Regions from separate parts of the Vreelandella titanicae genome, predicted to be linked through region 1. Evidence: predicted binding sites of a transcription regulator. Region 1 holds the regulator's gene; each other region holds the start of a gene.
What was found. The regulator PhoB, encoded in region 1, activates phosphate uptake and scavenging genes when phosphate is short. The targets are predictions, from matches to a motif close to TGTCATANNNNTGTCANA.

Region 1 (6,149 bases):
TAACCATTTGGGCATTTAGCTCTTCGCCCAGGTCAGTAGCGCTGCGCTGGGCTAATTGTTCGGGCACCAGGCCCTTGGCGAAGCCGGTGGAGAGCAACGGCTTGCTGTAATCATCGCCGCTGTCGGCGCTCACCAGCGTGATTGAGCGTTGGTCGCCCAATCGGCGCAACGCCCGGGCAAGGCCAACCCCTGCCATTCCAGTGCCAATAATCACCAGCGCAGAGTGCGAAGAGGTTTTCTGTGTTTGGGTGGCGGGCATGCAGACACCAAAAAAGTTGCTAAATAAGGTTGCGAAAAAAGAAGCGCTAAACCGAGTCGTTAAAAAAGTCGCTGAAACAAAAGCCTTTCAGTGCTCATGTTACACTAGCCAACCCGTTAATTGCCCTGGAGAACTCGGTGACGGCTGCTGCTTTTCGGCAAACTCCTCTATTTTCCCGCTGGCGCCCGATTGATGCGGCGCGCCCGGCGATGAGTGCTTCCTGGTGGCAGTGGGTTGCCTCCACCGACTCGTTAACCGCCCACTTAATGGTCGCAGGTGGCGAGAAGCCGTTTCGAGTACGACTGTTGCGCCAGGGGGTTGGTTGGCCGCGCCAGGATGAGGCTCAGGCGCTGGGCATTGGTGCCAAGCGTTACGCCTGGCTGCGGGAAGTGGCGCTGTGCTTAGATGGAACGCCATGGGTGGTGGCGCGCTCGGTCGCCCCGCTCTCACAGGTAAAGGGCCAACGGCTAGAGTGCCTGGGCGAGCGCTCGCTAGGTAGTTGGCTATTTCGCCAGCCGGGTTTAGTGCGTGGGCCATTGGAAGTAACGACGCATTCCCCCCAGTTTGCTAGCGTCAACGGCATACAGGAAGGCTGTGCCTGGGGAAGGCGCTCTGTTTTTTATCACGGCTGTAAGCACGGCAGTCTGTCGTTATTAGTGCAAGAGTATTTTTTGACGGCGATGGCGGATGATCTTGGCCTGCCTTCGCGCTAGGCTAGCGCCTGCATCTTATTCTTCGTGAGGTAAGCATGGATCGTTCACTGTTGCGGCCGAAGGGATGGGCTCGCGTGGCAGATTTTTTACAGCTGATGCGCTTGAATCGGCCGATAGGCACATGGCTTTTGATGTGGCCGACGCTGTGGGCATTATGGGTGGCTGCGGAAGGTGTACCAGGGCGAAATGTGCTGCTGATTTTTGTGGCCGGCGTTTATGTGATGCGCGCTGCGGGCTGCGTGGTCAATGACTATGCGGATCGCCACTTCGATGGGCATGTGAAACGCACAAAACAACGTCCGCTAGCGACGGGCCGTATCAGCGAAACCGAAGCTCAACTGCTGTTTATCGCCCTGGTGGCCGCTGCGTTTATTCTGGTATTACTGACCAACTGGTTTACGGTGCTGCTCTCGCTGGGCGGGGTGCTGCTGGCGATTATTTATCCGTTTATGAAGCGCTATACCCACTTTCCTCAGGTGGTGCTGGGCGCGGCTTTTTCCTGGGCAATTCCGATGGCTTTTGGCGCCGTGCTCGGCCACGTGCCGCTGGAAGCATGGCTGCTATTCTGCGCTAATGTGTGCTGGACAGTGGCCTACGATACCCAGTACGCCATGGTCGATCGCGACGACGATTTAAAAATTGGCATTAAATCGACGGCCGTGCTGTTTGGAAATGCGGATCGTTTGATTATCGGCTTACTCCAGCTAGCCACCCTGGGGTTGCTGGCTTGGGTAGGCTGGTGGGTTGGTTTAGGTGGTTTCTTCTGGTTAGGGCTAGCGGCAATGGCAGCGACTTTTCTGCATCAGCAGCGCTTAATTCGCGACCAGGAGCGGGATGCCTGCTTCCAGGCGTTTCTCAATAATCACTGGTCGGGACTGCTGATTTTTGCCGGTATCGCGCTAAGTTGGTGGCCTGCGGCTGGCTGATCGAGGCGATTGTCATGTAATTGTCATCAAGTCATGGTGTTATCGTCACTGACATGTCATTGATCTGTTTTTCTTTGAACTGTTTTTCTTTGAACTGTTTTTCTTTGAACTAGTTTCTTTGAACACCGTGAGGCTCTGGTATGACCGCCAAGACCGTTCTGATTGTCGATGATGAGGCGTCGATTCGCGAGATGATCGCGGTAGCGCTGGAAATGGCTGACTATCGCGTGCTCGAAGCGGATAACGCCCAGGATGCCCATGCCATGGTGGTCGACCACCAACCCGATTTACTGCTGCTGGACTGGATGATGCCCGGCACTAGCGGTATTGAGCTGGCGAGACGCCTAAAGCGTGAAGAAACCACCGCTGAAATCCCGATTATTATGCTCACCGCGAAAGGCGAAGAGGATAATAAAATTCAAGGGCTTGAAGCCGGTGCCGATGACTATATCACCAAGCCTTTTTCACCCCGGGAATTGGTGGCACGGCTAAAAGCGGTGCTGCGCCGTGCGACGCCACGTGGCGTTGAAGACCCGATTGAGATTAACGGCCTGCTGCTTGATCCGGTGAGCCACCGGGTAAGTGCCCACGGCAAAGCGCTGGAAATGGGCCCCACCGAGTACCGTTTGCTGCAGTTTTTTATGACTCACCAAGAGCGCGCTTACACACGTAGCCAGCTGCTTGACCAAGTGTGGGGCGGCAATGTTTACGTTGAAGAGCGCACGGTCGATGTGCATATCCGCCGCTTGCGTAAAGCGCTGGGCGACGTGCATCAAAACCTGATCCAAACGGTTCGGGGTACCGGTTACCGTTTCTCTGCACGGGTGTAAATGTGCGTTTATGGAGTCGTGAGCTGTGGCGAATAGCGTGGCTGGCCACGCTGGGCACTTGCTTGGGCTGGCTGTTGGGCTCGGCTGGGCTGGGGCTTGCAGCAGGGCTTGCGGGATGCTTGTTTTACCACTTACGACAGTTACGCGAACTCTATTTGTGGCTCACCCTCCACCCTAACGATGAACCGCCTGCCGCTCGCGGGATGTGGGGCGAGCTATTCGATCGTTTATACCGCTATCAAAAAAGTCAGCGCATCACCCAAAGCCGTCTGCGGGCTACTTTGGCACGTATTCAAGAGTCGTCTGAAGCAATGCGTGATAGCGTGGTCATGCTTGATCGCCACGGTGATTTGGAGTGGTGGAACAGCGCCGCCACCGCCATGCTGGGGCTACAAACCGCCCATGATCGTGGTCAACACATTACCAACCTGCTGCGCGACCCGGGCTTTATCAGCTATTTTAATTCGCGTAACTACAGTGAGCCGTTAACGCTCACCTCACCGATTGATGAACGGCGAATCCTGCAGTATCAAATTACCCTCTACGGTGACGACGAACGCTTAGTGATGGCTCGCGATATCACCCGCTTGCATCGTCTTGAGCAGATGCGGCGCGACTTTGTCGCCAACGTTTCCCATGAGTTACGTACGCCGCTGACCGTTCTCTCCGGCTATTTGGAAACCTACAGTGATATCTCCGACCAGCTTCCGCCGCGCTTGGGACGTAGTATTCAGCAAATGCAGGAACAGACCCAGCGGATGCAGAATCTGGTCAACGATTTATTGCTGCTCTCGCGTTTGGAAATTGACCAGGGCGGCCAAGATCATCATCCACTGTCACTCGAGCCTTTACTGCAAAGCGTTTGTGATGATGCGCTGGCCCTATCGCATCAACGTCATACCATCACCGTCGCCCTTGAGAGCGATGCCCGACTGTTAGGCAGTGAACAGGAGATTCGCAGCGCCGTCTCTAACCTTGCCTTTAATGCGGTTCGCTACACGCCTGCTGGCAGCCAAATCACCCTGCGCTGGAAAGCTAGTGCTACTGGTGGCGGCTATATCGATGTGGAAGATAACGGTGAAGGGATTGATCCCGTTCATATTCCCCGACTAACAGAACGCTTTTACCGTGTTGATAAGGGGCGCAGCACTGCGACTGGCGGCACAGGTTTAGGCTTGGCGATCGTTAAGCACGTGCTGTTGCGCCACGATGCGCAACTACAAATTGAGTCCCTTCCCGGCAAGGGTGCGTTGTTTCGCTGCGCCTTCCCCCCCTCGCGTCTTGTTTAATTTAGCAAGTCATCCCATCGCATAATATTTGTAGCAATGTGCAATATTGGCATGCAAGGTTGGTAAAGCTTTACCCATGTGCCATTTTTACACAGCTTAAAGCGTTGTGTCGTGACTCAGTCGATGCCTTTTTGGCATAACTTATTTTTAATTAAGAGACTGATTTTGTTGTTTTTATTTATATGCTTAAGTTTTTTGGCATGCCTTCTGCAGAGTACAGATTGAAGGAAGATGACCGCAGGAATTGCTGGCTTCTCAGTAAGCCTTTCTTTCTTCATTAAGCGGTACTAAACAGCGATCGGAGGTAGGATATGACGTCCAAGGATTTTCTCAAGAAAGCTGGCATTTTAGGTGTATCTTTTGGTCTGATGGCAAGCCCATTAGCTTTTGCACAAACCGATGAAAATTCGGCGATTGACGAAAACCAAGGTATTACCGCTGACGAGCAACCGATGGATTCCCAAGGTACCGGTAGTTCAACTGGCAGTGATACAACAGACATGACTGACGATTTAACCCATGACGAAGGTGATGGTGCCAGCGACATGGATCCGCAATCAAGCAGTCACTCAGACGATGCTGAGTATGACAAGGATGAGCTTGTAGAAGAAAATGGCGGTAGCTAATTATCAATGACCTTTTAGATATCATTAAAAGCTTTTTCAGAGAATGAATAAGCGATTAACAGGATGTTACAAAAGCAAGAATGCTTTTAAGATTCACGGATGAATCAGTAGGCAATCAGAACACTAGTCAGGGTTAATTCCAAGGTTGGAGCCCCGCACAAGGAGTGGAAGCTAGCGTTAGTTATTACCTATAGCCAATTCTGATATCGGGCCCCGCAATGCGGGGCCTAATTTTTGCTGCCTACTTTTTATCTCGCTTATCCCCCCGCTACTTTCTCCCCTATCTTTTCCGCCGATCTTTCTTTGCGCCTCTCTATCCAATGCCATGTCTTGTTTTTTATGAATTGATGCCGTAGCGCTTTGTTGGCATCGAGCCTTTTATTTTGCTGAGTGTGTCATAAAGGCACAGACAGTTTTGCGCATGTGTCATTAGTGCACATGTAATTAGCGTGCTTTTGTTTTTAGCGGTGTATAATTGTGCACAATGTATTTATTTTAAATTATTGATTTATATAATTATTTTATTTTTATAAGAGAGTTGGCATTACATATGCTATCTAGAGGTAGTGAAGCTAGCCGCAGTGAGATCTGGCCAGAGAGCCCTTCTCACTTCACTTCAGCGGTATCAAACGGTCACCAGGAGTAAATAGTATGTTTAACGATTTTGTTAAAAAAGCAGCCGTCGTAGGTCTCTCTTTTGGTTTGCTGGCAAGCCCGCTTGCCTTTGCCCATATGTCCATCGAAGCAAATCAAGATTTGACCGTTGACGATGAGCCTATTCAAGCTCAATCACATCATACCTCGGGTCAGGCTAAATTTAGCCCCTCTGATTTGATGTATGACGAAGGCGACCGCCCTCGAGTCATCAAGGCAGAGTCGCATCACACTAGCGCTCAAGCGGAGTACACAGCAAAAGATTTGACCCAAGACGTAGGTGATGGAAACGTTTGGTAACAAAAATTTGCAATTCTGAAGAAATATATTACGATTAACATGTGAGCTAAACACGCGAAAGCGTGTCACACCGATACGGATGCATATCGATTCAAGGAATGAATCAAACGACAATCAGAGCGTTGGTCAGGGTTAAATTCCAAGGTTGGAGCAGCCCCGCAAAAGGAAAGGAAGCTAGCGCTAGTCATTGTCAAAGTCTTGTGTCCTTAGACCCTGCTGATGCGGGGTCTGATTTTTTGTGGCATCCAACACCTCTCCCACACTATTCTTGTTTTAGTTTAAGGTACGGCTTTCTAGCGGAGCCTAATTTCATTGCGGCGCTATTTATACACTGCCCATCATCAGCCTGCCGGTGGGTTATGTCTCAGGCATCCGGTCTCACAATCATTTTGATCCTAAAGGGTGAGCTAACTTTTTTGACGCCTAATATGCAACGCAAAGCGTAATAGCCGTTCTAATCATCGATGAACGGAATCCATGGATAATGAGGAGAACATCTTGCTGTTAAAAGAAATGAGCCAAAAAGTCGCCATAGTAGGTATTGCTTTTGGT
Region 2 (6,149 bases), 580 kb from region 1:
TGACAGTGGCTGATCGTTTAGCGAAGATCAGCCACTCATACGGCTCGTTGGCGCGTTTGTCAGGGGATGAATTTGCCCTGCTGGTGGCCGATACCACCCCTCGTGACATTGGCAGCCTTGTGGAGCAGCTACGCTTAGTGGTTAAGCCGCCGCTTCATCTGGAGCGGCGTGTCTTTCACCTCGATGTCAGCATCGGTTTTGCTCATTATCCGCAGCATGTGAGCGAGGCGGGCGAACTATTTAACGCTGCCAGCATTGCTCTCCACCACGCCAAGCGGCGCGAAAATAGTATCTGCCCCTATTCCCAAACGATGCGCCACGCGCTACATCGACGCCAACAGATGACCGAGCGACTCAGCGCGGCAATTACTGAACACAAGTTAGAACTCTACTTTCAGCCCCAGGTGAACCTTACCAGTGGTCAGTTGACTGGTGCAGAAGCCCTGTGCCGCTGGCACGATGCCGAGTGGGGCTGGGTGAGCCCCGGCGAGTTTATTCCCCTGGCTGAAGAGCGCGGTTTGATTCGTGCCTTGGGAGACTGGGTGCTGGAAGAGTCCGCAAGGCAGCTACTGGCATGGCGTGAACAGCCTGAGGGTGGGCTGCCAGGGAGGCTATCGATCAATATTTCCGCCCAACAGTTTGCCGATCCTGAGCTTACCCACCACATTGCGCAACTCACCGCCGGCGTTTCGTCGAGCGCTATCGCCCTGGAGCTCACTGAAAGTGATTTTATGCGCGACCCAGATCAGGCCGTTGAGATCACCCACGCCATGCGACAAGCGGGCTATGCTCTCTCTATCGATGATTTCGGCACCGGCTATTCTTCGCTTTCCTACCTACGGCGCTTCGCTGCCGACGCACTGAAAATTGATATTTCCTTTGTGCGTGAAATGCTCGAAAACAAAAATGACCGCACCATTGTTCAGGCCATCATCGCCATGGCAAAAGCGCTAGAGATGAAAACCGTGGCGGAAGGCGTTGAAACGCGCGACCAAGCGAATTTGCTTGCCGCAATGGGTTGCAATGAGGCACAAGGGTACTGGTTTGGCCGCCCGCTGCCTGCCGATGAGTTTGCGACGCAGTGGTTAACTACTTAGTCTTCTAGTTTGCTCATCGTCGTCTTCTATTAGCGTCATCGTCCTGTCATCACCTTTGGCATACCCTACGCGCCGCCAACCCGCGATGAAAGGAGTGCTCCCATGCGCCTGGCCCTGTTTGATCTTGACGACACCCTCCTGGACGGAGACTGCAGCGACCGCTGGAATTTATGGATGATAGAGCAAGGTTGGATCAGCGATGCCGAGGCCTTTATGGCTCGTGCCGAAAAGATGCATCTGGCCTATCACGCGGGCAAGCTAAAACTTGAAGAGTATCTGGCCATGACCCTGGCACCGCTGCGCGGACGCCGGGTGAAAGATGTGCAAAAAGAGGTCGAGCGCTTTGTGGCCACGCATCTGCAACCGCGTATTTTTGAACAAGCCTGGGCCTGCCTGGAAGCGCACCGCCAGGCTGGCGATACCCTGCTACTGATTTCCGCTGCCTCTCGCCATCTGGTCGAGCCGATTGCCACCACCCTGGGGATTGAGCATGTGCTGGCGGTCGAGCTAAGCGTGGAGCACGGAGTGAATGAAGACGCGCGCTATACCGGCGGTAGCGAAGGTATTTTTTCCTATCGCGGCGGCAAGGTGCTGCGCTTGAAAGAGTGGCTGGCCGAACAGCAGATCACTGCTTGCCACACCACCTTCTATTCAGACTCCCGCAACGATTTACCGTTACTGCAATATGTCGATTGCCCCGTGGCAGTTAACCCAGACCCGGTACTGGCCGAGGTGGCTAGCGTTGAAGGTTGGCGGCGCTTAGACTGGCGGACGCCCTCAAGCGCTTCGTCGCCTAATGCTCTGCCAGGAAAATCGGCGCATGTCTGATGCCTACTATTTACAGTTAACCGAACAGCTTCGCACGTTAATCGATCAAAATGCCGCCCTGTGGGAAGGCAAGCTTCCCGCAGAGCGGTCATTGGCCGAGCGCTTTGCCACCACCCGCGTGACCCTGCGCCAAGCGCTTTCTCAGCTAGAAGGGGAGGGTCTGATACACCGCAGCAATCGACGCGGCTGGTTTATTTCTCCCGCCCGTTTGGTTTACGACCCCACCCGTGACGCGGGCTTTAACGACTATGTACGCGCCCAGGGGCGGCAGCCACGCACGGCCGTTTTGAAGCTGGAAAGCCGCGCTCACCCGCCCGCGGCTCGGGCGCTGGGGCTGCCGGATGACCAGCCGTTTCAGCATATTCGCCGCCGCCGCTACGTGGATGACCGCGCGGTGCTGGTGGAGTCGCTGTGGGTAGTACCCGAGCGTGCCCCAGAGTTGCTAGATATCTATAGTGGGCAATCGCTTTGGGGGCTGTTGCGAGAGCGCTGGGGGCACTACCTGGCCAATCGCTCTATTCGCATGGTCTCAGAAGCGCTTTCGCCAATGGATGCCGAAGAGCTATTCGTTGCACCCGGCACTGCCGGGTTAAATATTAACCGTGCCATTTTAGACGACCAGCAGCGCCCTATTGAGTTTGATGAAGAGCACTGGCTGCACGATTCGCTGTGTATCAGCGTGGAGCTATCCGGTCAGCGCTAGCGGAAACGACCTAGTCGCGGTCATCACCCCTTAAAAAAACGGTCAAACAAGCGTCATCGCAGTGTCATTTAACGCCTGCAAACTTCTGGTCTATACCAATCAGCCGGGAGACTATCATGATGATGCCACGCCGTTTATTCCCTTCAACGTTGTTAGCAGGTGCTGCTGCTGTTGCGCTTGCTTCCAACGCCCAAGCAACTGAATTAACGGTGTATACCGCCGTTGAGTCGGACGACCTGCAAAAATATGCTGAACGCTTCAACGCGGCCCACCCGGATATCGAGATTAACTGGGTGCGCGACTCCACCGGCGTGATTACCGCCCGCCTGCTGGCCGAGAAAGACAATCCCCAGGCTGACGTGATCTGGGGCCTGGCCGCTACCAGCCTGCTGGTGTTGGAAGAGGAGGGCATGCTGGAGCGCTACGCTCCCGCTGGCGTTGAGAATCTCGACCCCAAATTTGTCGATGTGGCCTATCGTGATGGTGAAGACCCGGCTTGGGTGGGTATGGACGCCTGGGTCGCTGCTATTTGCTACAACACCATTGAGGGCGAGCGCCAGGGCGTGCCGATGCCGACCTCTTGGGAAGACCTTACCCAGCCTGAGTTTGAAGGCCATGTGATCATGCCTAACCCCAACTCGTCGGGTACCGGCTACCTGGATGTAGCCAGCTGGCTGCAGCTATGGGAAGAGGATCAGGGTTGGGATTATATGGATCGCCTACATAACAACATTGCCCGTTACACCCATTCGGGCTCCGCCCCTTGTAGCCTGGCGGCTACCGGTGAAACCGTAGTGGGTGTGTCATTTGCCTTCCGCGGTGCGCGCTTGAAATCCCAGGGTGCGCCTATTGAAGTTATCTTCCCTGAAGAAGGGCTGGGCTGGGATATGGAAGCCGCCGCTATTGTGGCCGGTACCGACAAGCAGGAAGCCGCGCAAACGCTGATGGATTGGGCAATCTCCCGTGAAGCCAACGAACTGTATAACGAAGGCTATGCGGTGGTGGCTTACCCAGGTGTGGCACAGCCGATTGAAAACTACCCTTCCGATATTACTGATCGAATGATCGACGCCGATTTCCAGTGGGCTGCCGTCAATCGTGAACGCGTGCTGGCCGAGTGGCAGCGTCGCTACGATGGTAAAACCGAACAATAAGCCGCGATCAGTTGCCCCGGCCGGTTTGCCGGGGCTTGGAGAGGTTATGCACACGACAATGACATCGCTGCTGGCGGCCGACACACCAACGGTGATGACTCCCACTACTCCCCATTTAACCATTGAAGCAGTCACTAAGCGTTTTGGTAGTTTTACCGCGCTGGATGGTATTTCCCTAACCATAAACGAGGGCGAATTTGTCTGCTTTTTGGGCCCCTCCGGATGCGGCAAAACCACCCTGTTACGCACGATTGCAGGGCTGACCCAGCAAACGACGGGCACGCTTATTCAGCGTGACAAGGATATCTCCACGCTGCCCACCCAGGCGCGGGATTTCGGCATTGTGTTCCAGTCCTATGCGCTGTTTCCCAACCTCACGGTGTTCAACAACGTGGCCTATGGGTTGCGCAACCGGCGGGTAGAGCGGTCACGCATCCAAGCACGGGTGGGTGAGCTGCTCGCGCTGGTGAACTTGACGGGCAGCGAAAACAAGTACCCGGCGGCGCTTTCCGGCGGGCAGCAACAGCGCGTGGCGCTGGCGCGGGCATTGGCCACCGAGCCTGGCCTGCTGCTGCTGGACGAGCCGCTTTCGGCGTTGGACGCCCGGGTGCGGGGCCACCTGCGCAGCCAGATTAAAGCCCTGCAGGCGCGCCTCGGGGTGACCACCATCATGGTGACCCACGACCAGGAAGAAGCGCTGACCATGGCCGACCGCATCGTGGTGATGAACCACGGCGTGATCGAGCAAGTGGGTACCCCGGCGGAGATCTACCATCAGCCTGCCAGCGCCTTTGTGGCCTCGTTTATCGGCAGCATGAACTTCCTGGAAGTGACCGCTCAGGGCGATAACCAAGCGCTGCTGGGTACCATGCCCTGCGCCTGCCTATCGCATACCTTAAAAGTGGGTCAAGCCGCCCAACTGGCTATTCGGCCCGAAGCAGTGGCACTTAGCCGTCAAGCGGGAGCGCTGAACGGTGAGGTGATCGGCATCGAGTTTTTAGGTCCCTTTCAGAGGGTCACTTTGCGCCTAACGGACGTTGACCAAACGCTAATTGCCGATGTGCCTAGCCGCGATAGTACCGACTTAAACCTTTACCAGGGGCAGGTTCTAGGCATTCACCTGCCCGCCGAAGCCGCCCGTCTTTATCCCGCCGGGAGCAGCCAGCAATGATCGCCGAGAGCTTTGTAAAATCGGCGACCAAGCCGTCGCTAGAGTCGCTGATCCGCTTGTTGGCGTTACTCGCTGGCGTTGCATTGCTGGTGGTGGGGCTGCTGTTCCCACTCGTGACCATGCTGATCAAGAGCCTGCATGACCGCGCCGGCGACTTTATCGGCCTGGCTAACTTCGCGCACTATTTTCAAACCCCGGCGCTGGTCAATTCGATTGCCAACTCGTTGCGGGTGGCGTTGATGACCACCGGTGTGGTGGTCGGATTAGCGTTTCTATGCGCCTACGGGATTACCCGTACCTGCATGCCGGGCAAGCGGCTGTTTCGCATGTTGGCGATTCTGCCCATTTTGGCGCCATCGCTGCTGCCCGCGATTAGCCTGGTCTATCTGTTTGGCAATCAGGGATTTCTGCGCGATTTACTGGCCGGCCAATCGGTTTATGGACCCATCGGCATTGTCATGGGCATGAGTTTCTGGATATTTCCCCACGCGCTAATGCTGCTGACCACCGCGCTGACCAACAGCGACGCGCGGCTCTACGAAGCGGCTGAAGCGCTGGGAACCCCTAAGTGGCGTACATTTTTGACTATTACCTTGCCCGGCGTGCGCTACGGGCTGATTTCCTGCCTGTTTGTGGTGTTTACCCTGGCGATTACTGACTTCGGCGTGCCTAAAATTATCGGTGGTCAGTTCAGCGTATTGGCCACCGACGTCTACCGCCAAGTGGTAGGGCAGCAGAACTTTCAGATGGGCGCGGTAGTCAGCGTGATTCTGCTGCTGCCCGCGGTGCTCTCGTTTATCGTTGACCGCTGGATACAGCGGCGCCAAGTGGCGCAACTCTCGGCACGGGCCGTGCCGTGGCAGCCTAGCCCCAGCCCGCTGCGGGATTGGATATTTACACTGCTGTGCTACGCGGTGGCGGGGGCCATTGTGCTGGTGATCGGCACAGCGGTGTATGCGTCGCTGGTGCAGTTCTGGCCCTACAACTTATCGATAACCTTTGAGCATTATACCTTCCAAGGCATGGCCGATGGTGGTTGGGGGGCGTGGTTTAACTCGCTCAAGTTAGCGTTTAGCGTGGCCTTGGTGGGCACGTTAGTGATCTTCTTTAACGCCTGGCTAATCGAAAAGAGTGAAGGCTTTCGCCCGCTGCGCCAAGGGCTGCACTTTATGGCCATGCTGCCCATGGCGGTGCCT
Region 3 (6,149 bases), 350 kb from region 1:
AACAGCGCATAATGCTGGAAGACCATGCCAACACCACGCTGCTGCGGTGGAAGCGCGGTGATCTCTTCGCCATCCACCACGATTCGCCCCTCATCCAGCCGATTCAGCCCGGCAATAGATCGCAACAGGGTCGATTTTCCGCAGCCAGAGGGCCCCAGCAGCGTGACGAATTCACCCTTGGCGATCACTGCATCGATGTGCGAAAACACCTGGGTAGTGCCGAAACGCTTGGCCAACCCCTCGAGATGGAGATAGCCAGAGGCCAGGGTGCTGTCGTGGGCTAACGGCGCACCGTTTAGGGTCGTCATGGGTTGGCCCCCTTGGTAATGGCGTGACCGGCCTGACGGTTCCCCAACCAGGTCAGCAACAGGGTGAACAGGAAGAGCGTTATCACCAATGCGCTGGTGAAGTGGCCGCTGGAGCCACGCATATTGTTGAGATACACCTGCAGGGTCTCGAAGCGCGTGCCTACCAGCATGTTGGCGAAGACGAACTCGCCGATCAGGAAGGAGAAGGACAGGAAAACAGCGACCTGCACCCCCACGCGGATGTTGGGAAGAATGACCAGGAAGAAGGCCTTGAAGGGCGTTGCCCCCAGCAGTTGCGCAGCTTCCATCAGTGACCTTACATCGATGGTGCGCAGGCTGTTGGCAATGGCCCGGTAGACGAAGGGCAGCGCGATCGTCACGTAGGTAAACATCAGAATCCAGGGGGTGCCCACCAGGGGCAGCGGGCCGCCAGCGTAGAGTTGCAGCAGGCCTACCGAGGAGACCACAGGAGGCACGGCAAAGGGCACCAGGATGAGGCCACTCATCCAGGCATCCAGCCGGGGATAGCGGGTATGCGCCAGGAACGCCACCGGCACCACCAGCACCAAACTCAGCACCAGCGCCCCTACTGTGACCAGCATTGAGCGGGCGAAGGCCCACTGAAAGCGCGGTGTACTCCATAGCTCCCAAAACCACTTCAGGGTCAGCCCGTCAGGCAGGAGGGTGGCTCCCCAGCTGGACGCCAGCGCATACCCCAGGGTGGCGAGCAGCGGCAGTAGCGTGAACACACTCCACACCACCAGTGCATAGGGAGATGGCCAGGCAAGGCGACATATTGGCAGTGGCGATACCCCAGATCGGGAAAGGGTGAGATCAACGCTCTGCGACATAATGGCTCCTGCGCACTATCCACTGCTGAATCAGGGTGACCATTGCCAGTAACCCGACCAGCACCAGCGCCAGGGCGCTGGCCAGATTGGGCTGCAGGAAGAGATCCCCCGAGACCAGATTGGCGATACGGATAGTCATGAGGTTGTAGCTGGTATTGACCAGCGCATAGACAGTGGCATAGGCGCCCATGGCGTTGGCGATCAGAATCGTCAGCGTCCCCGCCAGTGCCGGTCGGAGGATTGGCAGACCGATATGGCGCCAGTAGGCGATGCGCCCGGCACCCAGCAGACTGGCAGCATCCCGCCACTCTGCCCGCACCCCCTCGAAGGCAGGAAACAGCAGCAGTATGCCCAGGGGAATCTGGAACCAGGTGTAGATCACGATCAGGCCGTTGCGCGAATAGAGCGAGAAGCTATCGATCAGCCCCACACGCTGAAGAGCGATGGTCAACACCCCGTTGGCGCCCATCAGGATGATGAACGCGAAGGCCAGCGGCACACCGGCAAAGTTGCTGGTCATGTTTGTGAAGGCGATCATCCAGCGCCGCAGCGGGCCGCTGGTGCGGGTCAGGCTGTGGCATGCCAGGGTGGCGATGATCAGCCCCAGCAGGCTCGAAATCAGTGAAATCTCCAGGCTGCGCCCAATGGCCTGACGAAAGAAGGGCGAACCCGCGATCTCCCTGAAGTGGCCGAGTCCCCAGGCGCCCTCGACGTGGAAGGCACTGATGGCGATCCAGCCGAGCGGCGCCAGTTGGAAGGCCACGAATACCAGCGCAAAGGGTACCAGCCATAGCCAGGCGGGCAGCAGGCGCTTCACGACGCCGCCCTCCCCTCGGCCAGCAGCTCGGCGTGATAGGGTTTGTCATGCTCCAGGCCCAGCAAGGTGGCCAAGGTACCGCACAGCCTTGGCTGCTGCAGCGATGCCACCGGCGCATGAGCAAACGCCTCGCCAAATAGCCACAGTGGCACCCGGCGCTCCTCCTCCAGCAGGCCCGAGTGAGAACCGTCGGCGTTCATGCCGTGGTCGGCGGTCACCATCACCTGGTAGCCCTCAGCCAGCCACTGCGGCAAATAGTCGGCCAGGGCGCTATCGACGCGACGTGCGGCGTTGCGGTACTGGGGCGACTCACCACCATGGCGATGGCCGGCATCATCAACATTCATGCTGTGCACCAGCAAAAAGTCTGGGGCGTTGAGCCGGCGCAGCGCTTCGGCGTCGCTGAACAGGTGATCGTCAGGGTAGTGATCCTGCCAGTAGAAGAGGCCCACCTGGATCGCGCTCTCCGCATTCTGGTGGAAACGGTGGCGGGCAGGCACGAAGGGAGCCTCAAGATAGAGCTCGCTGACCCAGTGATAGGCCGCTGCCGCAGTACGCCGCCCTTGACGAACCGCCAGATCGAACAGGCTGGTGCCGGTTGATCGGCGTACCACTTGGTTATGCACCACCCCAGAGTCCACAGGCCGGTCGCCGGTCAGCAAACACTCATAGAGGGGACGGGACATGGCTGGCAGCTCGCAGTTAAGCGCGTGGAAGCTGCCACGGCCCGCTTCACAGAGGGCATGCAGGTGGCCCATAGCGTGCCGCCCCACGGCATGGTTAAGGCCATCGAGCACTACGAGAATGATGCGCTGAGACATCACAGGCTCCTTGCCGCCTCCTGAGGAGACGGCAGTTAGTCGGAAAGAGGAGGCGGTTACTGCTGATGGATCAGCACCTGGGACTGCCACTGGCTCGGCAACTGCCGTGCGCTCATTTCCCAGGCGTCGAAATCCTCTACCGCACGGGCATTGGCGTACTGCTCATTGGGCAGCAGTTTGGCGGCGATCTCGTCGGGGAGGGTCAGGTGCTCGGCGCGAATCGGGCGGGCATATCCCTCCGCCAGGTTGAACTGCCCTTCGTCAGAGAGGATGAACTCGCGAGCCAGCTTGGCCGCGTTAGGATGCGGGGCGTGCTTGTTGATGATGGTGGCGTAGCCAGAAGTCACCGAGGCATCGCCAGGAATGACCACATCGAAGGCATCACGGTTGATCTGATCACGGTAGTTCAGAGCGTTGAAGTCCCACATCAGCGCAACCTCGACCTCCCCCTTCTCGAGGTTGGCGATGCTGGGATCCGCCAGTGACAACCGCCCCTGGCGGGCCAGCTCGGCAAATAGCTCCAGCCCTGGCAGCAGGTTATTTTCATCACCACCGTTGGCATAGGCGGCGGCGAGCACAGCGCTGTTAGCCTGAGCCGCTTGCCCTACGGCGCCCAGCGCTACGCTGTAGTCGCCCTCAAGCAAGTCAGCAAAGGTGCGCGGCCGTTCCGCTTCCGGCACTAGCTGCTTGTTGATCATCAAGGCGATAGTGCCGGTATAGCCCAACACCCAGTGGCCGTCCTCATCCTTGGCCCAATCGGGAATCTCTTCCCAGGTCGTTGGCTTGTAGGGCTGAGTCACGCCTTCTGACACGGCGATGGGGCCAAAGCTGATGCCCACGTCACCGATGTCAACGGTGGCGTTTTCACCCTCGGCCTTGAACTTGGCTATCTCCTCGGCGGAGCTCATGTCGGTATCCATGTGCTCCAGACCATACTGTTCGTGCAAGTCGGCCCAGGTGTCTTTCCAGTTGGCCCAAGAGTCCGGCATGCCGACACTATCGACGCGCCCCTCCTCCTGGGCAGCGGCGATCAGTTCGGACAGGTCGGTATCCGCTTGGGCCGGGCTTGCGAGAAGCGCCGTTCCGAGCGCAGCGGTTAGCGTCAGTTGCAGCAGCGACGAGCGTGTCGGATTCACAGTATGGCCTCATTCGGTTAGTCAGGGTGATGCCGCCATCTGGTCTAGTTCAGTAACGGCTGACAAAAGGCATACTAGGGGGTGGAAATGACAAAGGCATGTCGCTTGAATGACATTCACATGTACTTACAATAGCGGCAATTGCTGCTGAAATTGGCGGTTATAGCTCAGACATGTCATCACCCTGACATGATACCTTCGCTAAAATAGCCTGCAGACGACTGCGTGCGAGCTTACGCAGTCTGAACTAGACCAGAAGCGAGCTTCCTTTGACCACTACGCTGCCACACGCCACGCCATTTAGCGCGAATAACGCTTCACCCTGTCTGACGCCACCGACCAGCCGCCTTCAGCAGGCGCTACTGGGCATGCTGGCCGAGGAGGCCCCCTCTGCCACTGGGCGCCTACCCTCCGAACGACAGATGATGGAGCGCTTCTCAACCACACGCATCACACTGCGTGAGGCGTTGATGCAACTGGAGGCCGAAGGTCGCATCTATCGGGAGAGCCGCCGCGGCTGGTTCGTCTCCCCGCCTCGTCTTCGCTACGACTTACTCGCCTCTCTGCCGTTCAAGGAGATGGTAGCGTCCCAGCAGCGCCACCCGGAAACCGAGGTACTCAAAGCCACCCAGTGCCCCGCCCAACCCAGGGTAGCGGCCCGTCTGGGTATCCTGGAAGGAGCACCGGTTTTCCACATCATCCGGGCACGCCGTATCGATGGGCGCCCCGTGCTATATGTCGAACACTACCTACGCGCGGACTGCTTCCCCGGGATTCTCGCGCACGACCTCGTGACCTGCTCACTCACCGAGCTCTATCGCAGCCACTACGGCATACGCATCAGCCGTGTCAGCTTCGAGCTCTGCTCCACGGTGCTGCATTGTCGTGCGGCTGAGGCACTGCGCGCGGCCTCAGGAGGGCCTGCTCAGCGCGTCACTCGCATCAACTACGACCAGAATGGCCGAGCCATCGATTACGACGATGAGCTTTGGCGGCATGATGCGATTGAACTCACTGTGTCGGCGGCGCCGCAGAGTAGTGCGTAGCGCCGCCCCGACGCGTTATAGAGGAACCTTAACCGTTTCGTGCATCAAGCACCCTTGAGCCAGAGCTGCTTTCTGAAAACGGCAATCACGCCATGTTAGAGGGCTTCAACTGAAGCATCCGGAGGAGAAACGCAGCCACCCTGGTCGTCGATATGCTGTGTACCGACAGCGCACACCAGCGGGTCTTCTGGGGCGTCTCCGAAGGCATGCTGGCCGCCATGCTTATCGTGCTGGCGGGCGATGCCGGGCTGACCGTATTGTAAAAAGTGATCACCGTCCTCAGCCTGCCTATGTTTATCATGATGTTCGTGCTCTACCGCGGCCTCTCGCATGAGAAACTCAGCGAAATCAAGGTAGGCGCACCGCCCAATCAGAAAGAGCTAAGGAAGATTAGGTGGTAAAAAACAGGGGGCTGCGAGTGATTGCAGGTTCCTGTTTTTGATTGTCTCGTTCGGTAGGTTGAGTCTGTGAGCGTAAGAAAGACACTTGAACGTTACTCCGTAGTCAACGCAAGTCTCTGCTTATCTATCTCGGACAGCTGGATTGCGCCGTTTAAGATCAATTTAAAGGGTAGGCGAAACGTTGAAATATCATGCCCACTAGCCTCAGTCTTCTTAAGCAGCTTATGTTAGGCTAATTTTAGTAGTTGGTTTATCAGGTACTAGATGCATGAAAAGGGGGCTAACGACCCAAACCCGACAGACCGTGGGCGACCCGGAACTAAACGGCACCTACTGACTGATCGAAAGGGAACACCGCTGGCGGTCGTTCTCTCCGGGGCCAATATGCATGACAGTGTTCCCCTATCTGTCCTGCTAGACGAGGTACCCCCCGTCGCTGGTCGTCTGGGTCGTCCTCGCCAGCGACCTCGTAAGCTTCACGCCGACAAGGCATACGACTTTGCTCGTTGTCGCCGTGCCTGCAGTAGACGCCATATTCAGGCTCGTATAGCCAGACGTGGTGTGGAAGATACTCAGCGACTGGGACGACATCGCTGGGTGGTTGAAAGAATCTTCGCCTGGCTGGAACAGATGCGTCGGCTCGCAACACGATATGAGCGGCGTACTGACATCCACTATGCGTTCACTTTACTGGGCTGCTCCCTGATCTGCTTGAAGCGACTCACGCGACAGTTTTGAAAGGCGCTCTAACACTGACCGCCACATCTCC

Region 2: HZS52_RS07640 (putative 2-aminoethylphosphonate ABC transporter substrate-binding protein) is a predicted target of PhoB. The motif match lies at 2,680-2,697, and genes of this name have one in related genera.
Region 3: HZS52_RS06595 (UTRA domain-containing protein) is a predicted target of PhoB. The motif match lies at 4,108-4,125, and genes of this name have one in related genera.

Annotation. Positions count from the first base shown of each region.
Region 1 covers NZ_CP059082.1:1,048,396-1,054,544, forward strand. The annotation lists gene HZS52_RS04950 (NAD(P)/FAD-dependent oxidoreductase) at 1-259, opposite strand, end outside; gene HZS52_RS04955 (chorismate--pyruvate lyase family protein) at 397-972, shown strand; gene ubiA (4-hydroxybenzoate octaprenyltransferase) at 1,008-1,898, shown strand; gene phoB (phosphate regulon transcriptional regulator PhoB) at 2,039-2,728, shown strand; gene phoR (phosphate regulon sensor histidine kinase PhoR) at 2,731-4,017, shown strand; gene HZS52_RS04975 (hypothetical protein) at 4,329-4,643, shown strand; gene HZS52_RS04980 (hypothetical protein) at 5,295-5,597, shown strand; gene HZS52_RS04985 (hypothetical protein) at 6,096-6,149, shown strand, end outside.
Region 2 covers NZ_CP059082.1:1,631,932-1,638,080, forward strand. The annotation lists gene HZS52_RS07625 (bifunctional diguanylate cyclase/phosphodiesterase) at 1-1,097, shown strand, start outside; gene HZS52_RS07630 (HAD family hydrolase) at 1,200-1,925, shown strand; gene HZS52_RS07635 (UTRA domain-containing protein) at 1,918-2,628, shown strand; gene HZS52_RS07640 (putative 2-aminoethylphosphonate ABC transporter substrate-binding protein) at 2,745-3,782, shown strand; gene HZS52_RS07645 (putative 2-aminoethylphosphonate ABC transporter ATP-binding protein) at 3,829-4,953, shown strand; gene HZS52_RS07650 (putative 2-aminoethylphosphonate ABC transporter permease subunit) at 4,950-6,149, shown strand, end outside.
Region 3 covers NZ_CP059082.1:1,395,603-1,401,751, reverse strand. The annotation lists gene HZS52_RS06620 (ABC transporter ATP-binding protein) at 1-308, opposite strand, end outside; gene HZS52_RS06615 (ABC transporter permease) at 305-1,159, opposite strand; gene HZS52_RS06610 (ABC transporter permease) at 1,143-1,976, opposite strand; gene HZS52_RS06605 (alkaline phosphatase family protein) at 1,973-2,797, opposite strand; gene HZS52_RS06600 (ABC transporter substrate-binding protein) at 2,854-3,933, opposite strand; gene HZS52_RS06595 (UTRA domain-containing protein) at 4,203-4,979, shown strand; gene HZS52_RS06590 (hypothetical protein) at 5,075-5,311, opposite strand; partial or broken gene HZS52_RS06585 (IS5 family transposase) at 5,660-6,118, shown strand.